Regions from separate parts of the Streptomyces sp. NPDC029041 genome, predicted to be linked through region 1. Evidence: riboswitches for the same ligand, from Rfam matches in the RefSeq annotation. Region 1 holds a riboswitch; the other holds the start of a gene.
What was found. Region 1 has a riboswitch for glycine ahead of gcvT (glycine cleavage system aminomethyltransferase GcvT). Riboswitches for the same ligand answer to the same signal wherever they lie in the genome.

Region 2: it holds a riboswitch for glycine, as region 1 does, so the genes downstream of both, gcvP (aminomethyl-transferring glycine dehydrogenase) here and gcvT (glycine cleavage system aminomethyltransferase GcvT) in region 1, are expected to answer to the same signal.

Annotation. Positions count from the first base shown of each region.
Region 1 covers NZ_JBEZWO010000010.1:282,195-285,952, reverse strand. The annotation lists gene glyA (serine hydroxymethyltransferase) at 1-823, opposite strand, end outside; gene gcvH (glycine cleavage system protein GcvH) at 833-1,210, opposite strand; gene gcvT (glycine cleavage system aminomethyltransferase GcvT) at 1,314-2,435, opposite strand; glycine riboswitch at 2,594-2,694, opposite strand; gene AB0F04_RS26825 (AAA family ATPase) at 2,917-3,582, shown strand; gene AB0F04_RS26820 (enhanced serine sensitivity protein SseB) at 3,687-3,758, shown strand, end outside.
Region 2 covers NZ_JBEZWO010000024.1:69,532-73,289, forward strand. The annotation lists gene gcvP (aminomethyl-transferring glycine dehydrogenase) at 1-1,096, opposite strand, end outside; glycine riboswitch at 1,272-1,367, opposite strand; gene AB0F04_RS36880 (PRC-barrel domain-containing protein) at 1,481-1,855, shown strand; gene AB0F04_RS36885 (DNA polymerase IV) at 1,774-3,231, opposite strand; gene AB0F04_RS36890 (MerR family transcriptional regulator) at 3,365-3,758, opposite strand, start outside.

The sequences.
Region 1 (3,758 bases):
CCTTGAAGGCGACCGCCTTGGCGGCGATCACATGCTCCAGCGGGCCGCCCTGCTGACCGGGGAAGACGGCGGAGTTGATCTTCTTGGCCAGTTCGGCCGTGGAGAGGATCACACCGCCGCGCGGGCCGCCGAGGGTCTTGTGGGTCGTGGTGGTGACCACGTGCGCGTGCGGCACCGGGTTGGGGTGCAGCCCCGCCGCCACGAGCCCGGCGAAGTGTGCCATGTCGACCATCAGGTAGGCGCCGACCTCGTCCGCGATCCGCCGGAACTCCGCGAAGTCCAGCTGCCGCGGGTAGGCCGACCAGCCGGCGACGATCAGCTTCGGCCGGGACTCCTTGGCCAGCCGCTCCACCTCGGCCATGTCGACCCGGCCGTCGTCGCCCACGTGGTAGGCGACGACGTCGTAGAGCTTGCCGGAGAAGTTGATCTTCATGCCGTGGGTCAGGTGCCCGCCGTGCGCGAGGTTCAGGCCCATGATGGTGTCGCCCGGCTTGAGCAGCGCGAACATCGCCGCGGCGTTGGCCTGGGCGCCCGAGTGCGGCTGGACGTTGGCGTGCTCGGCGCCGAACAGTTCCTTGATGCGGTCGATCGCGATCTGCTCGACCACGTCGACGTGCTCGCAGCCGCCGTAGTAGCGGCGGCCCGGGTAGCCCTCGGCGTACTTGTTGGTGAGGACCGAGCCCTGCGCCTCCATCACGGCGACCGGGGCGAAGTTCTCCGAGGCGATCATCTCCAGCGTGGACTGCTGGCGGTGCAGCTCGGCGTCGACCGCCGCGGCGACGGCCGGGTCGAGCTCGTGCAGGGGTGTGTTCAGGACGGACATACGGCTCCCTCAGCCCGCGGAGAACGCGGTGTACTCGTCGGCGGAGAGCAGGTCGCCCGGCTCGTCCGTGACCCGCACCTTGAACAGCCAGCCGCCCTCGAAGGGGGCCGAGTTCACCAGCGACGGGTCGTTCACCACGTCCTCGTTGACCTCGGTGACCTCACCGGAGACGGGGGAGTACAGGTCGGACACCGACTTGGTCGACTCCAGCTCGCCGCAGGTCTCACCGGCGGACACGGAGTCACCGACCTCGGGAAGCTGGACGAACACGACATCGCCGAGCGCGTTGGCCGCGTGCTCCGTGATGCCGACCGTCGACACGCCGTCCTCGGCGGCCGACAGCCACTCGTGCTCCTTGCTGTAGCGCAGCTCGTTGGGGTTGCTCATGGCCTGGATTCTCCTGTACGCGCGGGAGTGCTGTGGAAGGGGGGACTGCTGGTGAGCTGGGACGACGGGCACGGGGTCACTGCCGCGGCCCTTCGGCCAGTGTCTACTTCTGGCGCTTGTAGAACGGCAGCGCCACGACCTCGTACGGCTCGTGACTGCCCCGGATGTCCACGCCCACGCCACTCGTGCCGGGCGCGGCGTGCGCGGCGTCGACGTAGGCCATCGCGATCGGCTTGCCGAGGGTGGGGGAGGGAGCGCCGGAGGTGACCTCGCCGATCACCTCGCCGCCGGCGACGACCGCGTACCCGGCCCGCGGGACGCGGCGGCCCTCGGCGACGAGCCCCACCAGGACGCGCGGCGGGTTCTGCTCGGCGCGGGCGGCGGCCTCGCGCAGGGCCTCGCGCCCCACGAAGTCGCCCTCCTTCTCGAACTTCACCACCCGCCCGAGCCCGGCGTCGAAGGGAGTGAGGGAGGTGGTCAGCTCGTGCCCGTACAGCGGCATGCCCGCCTCCAGGCGCAGCGTGTCGCGGCAGGAGAGACCGCACGGGACCAGGCCGACGCCCTCGCCGGCCTTGGTCAGGGCCTGCCACAGCTCGACGGCGTGCCCGGGCTTCACGAACAGCTCGAAGCCGTCCTCGCCGGTGTAGCCGGTCCGGGCGATCAGGGCCGGGACGCCCGCGACCGTGCCGGGCAGCCCGGCGTAGTACTTCAGGCCGTCGAGGTCGGCGTCGGTCAGGGACGCCAGGATCCCGGGCGACTCCGGGCCCTGGACGGCGATCAGCGCGTAGGCGTCCCGGTCGTCGCGCACCTCGGCGTCGAAACCGGCGGCGCGCTCGGTCAGCGCGTCCAGCACCACCTGGGCGTTGGAGGCGTTGGCGACGACCATGTACTCGGTCTCGCCCAGGCGGTAGACGATCAGGTCGTCCAGGATGCCGCCGTCGGCCCGGCAGATCATGGTGTAGCGGGCCCGGCCCGCCTTCACACCGCCGATGTTGCCCACCAGGGCGAAGTCCAGCAGGGCGGCGGCCTGCGGGCCGGTGACGGTGATCTCGCCCATGTGGGAGAGGTCGAAGAGGCCGGCCTTCGTGCGCACGGCGGTGTGCTCGTCGCGCTCGGAGCCGTAGCGCAGGGGCATGTCCCAGCCGGCGAAGTCGGTCATCGTCGCGCCGAGCGAACGATGCAGGGCATCGAGCGCGGTGTGACGGAGTTCTCCTGTACTGCTCACGGTCGGTCGTCTCCCAAGGCAAGGACGGGCGAGGTCGTTCCTCCCCATCTGTCATCGGAACCTGAGAGGTTCGCCATGACCGCGGGGGCCCTGACTTGCACCTTGGGTGGGGCCACGCCTCCGGTCGCACAGAGGGACGGCCCGCTTTTCAGATGTGCCTCGCCCGCGCGGTAACGGGGCCTGAGAGATTCAAGGGAGGGACTTGCTCCTTCGGCGCCCCAGCGACCACTGCTGCTGGGGACTCTCCCGCGCGGATTCAAACGGCCGGTATGCAGTTGGCGCGCACATCATTGCACGCATCCTTCCGGCGCGGCAGGGGGACCTTTTCCATGGAGTGCACGAGTCCCTCGCGCCGGACGCAGTGACCTGTAGCAGCCCTGTTGCAGGACGGGCACGTAAATGAGAGGCCTGCGGGATTACCTTCTCTTTACACTCGGCGGGGATGGGACTCCGTACCTGGCCCCAGGGGAGGACGATCACGGTGAACAGGACCACCGCGTACGCGACGACGGGCATCGCGCTGCCCGAGCAGCCGACCGCACCGGCCCGGGCGGTCCGCGCTCCGGCACCGGCGCCGGTCGTCCGCGATCTGCGCGACCGGGCCGGCCGGAGCCCGCAGGCGCTGCTGTTCGGCCCCCGCGACCTCGTCGTGGTCACGGGCCTGCCGGGCAGCGGCAAGTCCACCCTGATGCGGCGCGCCGTGCCGGGCCGGCGCATCGACTCCCAGGACACCCGCGACCGCTGGGCCCTCCGCATGCCGCGCGCCCTGCCGTACGCGCTCTACCGCCCGCTCGTCCGCCTCTCCCACTACGCCGGGCTGCGGCGCGCCCTGCGCACCGGCGAGGGCGTCGTCGTGCACGACTGCGGCACCCAGGCGTGGGTCCGCCGCTGGCTCGCCCGCGAGGCCCGCCGCCGGGGCGGCACGCTCCACCTGCTCCTCCTCGACGTCACCCCCGAGCAGGCCCTCGCCGGCCAGCGCGACCGCGGCCGCGGCGTCTCGCGCTACGCGTTCCTGCGCCACCGCGCGGCGAGCACCCGCCTGCTGCGCGCGGTGGAGCGCGGCGACCTCCCCGCCGGCTGCGCCTCGGCCGTCCTGGCCGACCGGGACGCGGCGAACAGCCTCCGCAGAATCGGCTTCACGGGCTGAGCCCGCGCGGTCGTCCACCGGACCGGCCTTCCTCCTGCCGCCCGGCGTCCGTCAGCCGTTAGCCTTTTGAGCCTCAGCAGTGGTTCCAGGCAGGCGGTAGGCAGATGGACATCCCGGCGGACTTCTCCGCGGACTTCCCGGCGCAGACGCAGATCCACCCGCACGGCGGCTGGCCC
Region 2 (3,758 bases), on a different contig from region 1:
TGCCCTTCAGGCCCTCAGGACCGTGGTAGACGGCGTACATGCCGGCCATGACGGCGAGCAGCACCTGCGCGGTGCAGATGTTGCTGGTGGCCTTCTCGCGGCGGATGTGCTGTTCACGCGTCTGCAGCGCCAGCCGGTAGGCCCTGTTGCCGTCGGCGTCCACGGACACGCCGACGAGCCGCCCGGGCAGGCTCCGCGCCATCTTGTCCTGGACCGCCATATAGCCGGCGTGCGGTCCGCCGAAGCCCATGGGCACACCGAAGCGCTGCGTCGTCCCGACGGCGATGTCCGCGCCGAGCTCACCGGGGGACTTCAGCAGCGTCAGCGCGAGCAGGTCGGCGGCGACGGTGACGAGCGCGCCGAGCTCGTGCGCCCGGTCGATGACCGGCTTGATGTCCCGTACGGCACCGGAGGCGCCCGGGTACTGGAGCAGCACGCCGTTGATCTCGCGCTCGGCGATCGGGGCGGGGATGCCCTCGCTGAGGTCGGCGACGACGACCTCGACCCCGGTCGGCTCGGCCCGCGTCTGGATCACGGCGATGGTCTGCGGCAGCGTGTCCGCGTCGACCAGGAACAGACCCTTCTTGTTCTTGCCCAGGCGCCGCGACAGCGCCATGGCCTCGGCGGCCGCGGTGCCCTCGTCGAGCAGGGACGCGCCGGAGGTCGGCAGTCCGGTCAGGTCGGCGACCATGGTCTGGAAGTTGAGCAGCGCCTCGAGCCGGCCCTGCGAGATCTCCGGCTGGTACGGCGTGTAGGCCGTGTACCAGGACGGGTTCTCCATGACGTTGCGCATGATGACGGGCGGCGTGAAGGTGCCGTAGTAGCCGAGGCCGATCATGGAGCCGAGGACCTGGTTGCGGTCGGCGAGGGAGCGCAGCTCGGCGATCACCTCGGCCTCGCTGCGGGCGCCCGGCAGATCCAGCGCCTCGGCGCTCTTGATCACGGCCGGGACCGCGGCGGCGGTCAGCTCGTCCAGCGAGCCGTAACCGACGTGCGCGAGCATCTTGGCGCAGGCCTCGTGGTCGGGGCCGATGTGGCGCTGCTCGAAGGGGACTGCCTCTTCGAGCTCGGAGAGCGGAATGCGGTGGGCGGTCATTACGGAGGCCTCCTGGTCGACACGACCTGCGAGGGGCACCACTGCACGGGTACCCGGACGGCCTCCCCCTCTGTCATCTCAACCTGAGAGCTTCACCGGATCGCCCGAAGGCCTCCGGCTTTCACCGTCGGTGAGGGCGGAAGCCGTCGACACCCGCCCTGCTTTCCAGAGTGACCTCGTCCGTGCGGTACGTGTGCCTGAGAGATTCCGGGGAGGATTTGCTCCTTCGGCGCCTCCGATGGTGTCTGGAGGACTCTCCCGCACGGGGTCAGCAGCCGCTGCCAGCGTACCAGCGAGGTCAGCGCACGAACCTTCGAGTGGCCGCATCCTCACTTGTACCGTTTTGTAGTGTCTACGTATGAGTTGCGACCATGTGGAGGGCCCGTGCGAACCGATATCGATCCGCGCAATCTGATCGGCCGCAAGGCGTTCGACCGCAACGGGACCAGAATCGGCACCATCGACGAGGTCTACCTCGACGACGCCACGGGCGAGCCGGAGTGGGCCGCCATACGGACCGGCCTGTTCAGCAGGGACGCCTTCGTCCCCCTGGAGCCGAGCGAACTCATCGAGGGCGCCCTCCACGTCCCCTTCGAACGCGCCCTGATCAAGGACGCCCCCGACTTCGGCGTGGGCCGCCACCTCTCCCCCGAGCAGGAACTGCAGCTCTACCACCACTACGGTCTCGACGTCGCAGCCCCTCCCCCGCTCCCGGACCACGACTTCGGCAAGCTGGCGGGCACGGACGAGACAGCCTGAGACCCCGCCCCGGACACCCGGTCTCCCCCCGGCCCCGGTATCCGTAACACCAAGGGCAACGGATCCGCCGCCTCCAGATCCGGGTCGTCGACCCGGAAGGTCCGCACCCGCCCGGGCTCCGATGCCGGCGTCTCGAACCGTACGGTGACCCGCCCCAGTCCGCTGCCCTGCACCCAGCCGTGCCCGAACTCGGCGTGCCGCACATCGTGCCCGGCGGGCCAGCGCCGCTCGGCGAGCGGCGGCTGCTCCTCGGCCGGCGCCACGGCACGCTCCTCGACCGGGCTCTCCGCGACCGCCCGTTCCCCCGCCGCCTGGGCGAACAGGTCCTCCTGCGTGTAGTCGGCGAGCCCGCTGACCCCCACGCCGAGCAGGCGCACCCCGCCGGTCGTGTCAACCGAGTCCAGCAGTCTGGCCGCCGCCTCGCGGACGACCGCGGGATCGTCCGTGGGGCCGCGCAGCGTCTCGGAACGCGTCAGCGTCGAGAAGTCGTACCGCCGCACCTTCAGCACGATCGTCCGCCCGGACAGCCCCGCCCCGCGCAGCCGCCGCACGCACCGCTCGGCGAGCCGCTGCACCTCCATCGCGACCCGCGTCCGGTCGTGGATGTCCACGTCGTAGGTGTCCTCGACCGACACCGACTTCGCCTCGCGCTCCGCCACGACGGGCCGGTCGTCCCGTGCCAGCGCCATGGCGTACAGCCCGTGCCCGTGCGCCTTCCCCAGCAGCCGGACCAGTTCGTCCTCTCCGGCCTCGACGATCTCCTCGACGGTGGTGATCCCGGCCCGCCTCAGATGGTCACCGGTGGCCGGCCCGACCCCCGGCAGGATCCGCACCGACATCGGGCCGAGCATGGCCCGCTCCGTCCCCGGCTCGATCACCACCAGCCCGTCGGGTTTGGCCTCCTCCGAGGCGATCTTCGCGAGCATTTTGGAGGCGGCGAGACCCACCGACCCGGTGAGCCCTGTGACGGCCCGTATGTCCGCGCGCAGCTTCACCCCGGCCAGCCGCGCCGACCGCTCGTCCCAGGCCACGCCCCCGGCCTCCAGGTCCACGAACGCCTCGTGCAGGCTCAGTGGCTCCACCAGCGGCGACAGCGCCCGCAGCAGCTCCATCACCCGCTCGCTGATCGACCGGTAGAAGGTGAAGCGCGGTACGAGATACGCGGCGTTCGGCGCGAGCCGCCGGGCCTGACCCATGGGCATCGCCGAATGCACCCCGAAGACCCGCGCCTCGTACGACGCGGTCGCCACCACGCCCCGCGGCCCGAGCCCGCCCACGACCACGGCCTTCCCGCGCAGACTCGGCTTGGACGCCTGCTCCACCGAGGCGAAGAAGGCATCCATGTCGAGATGCAGGATCGTGGGCGCGGTTCTCACAACTCCGATGCTGCCCTACGCCACTGACAACGCCCGCGCGACCGCCCTGAACGCCCCTCGGGAAACCGCTTACGCCGCGATGCGGAAACGTCCCGCCTCCTGCGCCGCGAGCGGTCCCGCGCTGCTGGAGGGCTCAGACGGCCCGGTTCCGCCGACGCGCCAGCTCGTCCGCCGGGTTGGGCCCGACCAGGGTCTCGCCGGTGTCGATCCGCTCGCCGTGCAGCTGGGACAGCGCGCTCTCGACATCCCGCCACACCACCCCGACGGCGATCCCGAAGACCCCCTGGCCACCCTGGAGCAGGGCATGGACCTCGTCGGGCGACGTGCACTCGTAGACCGTCGCGCCGTCACTCATCAGCGTCATGCGCTCGAGGTCGCTGAAACCGCGTTCCCTCAGGTGCTGGACGGCGGTGCGAATGTTCTGCAGCGACACACCGGTGTCGAGGAACCGCTTGACGATCTTGAGGACGACCACGTCCCGGAAGCTGTACAGCCGCTGCGTCCCGGATCCGTAGGCGGGGCGCACA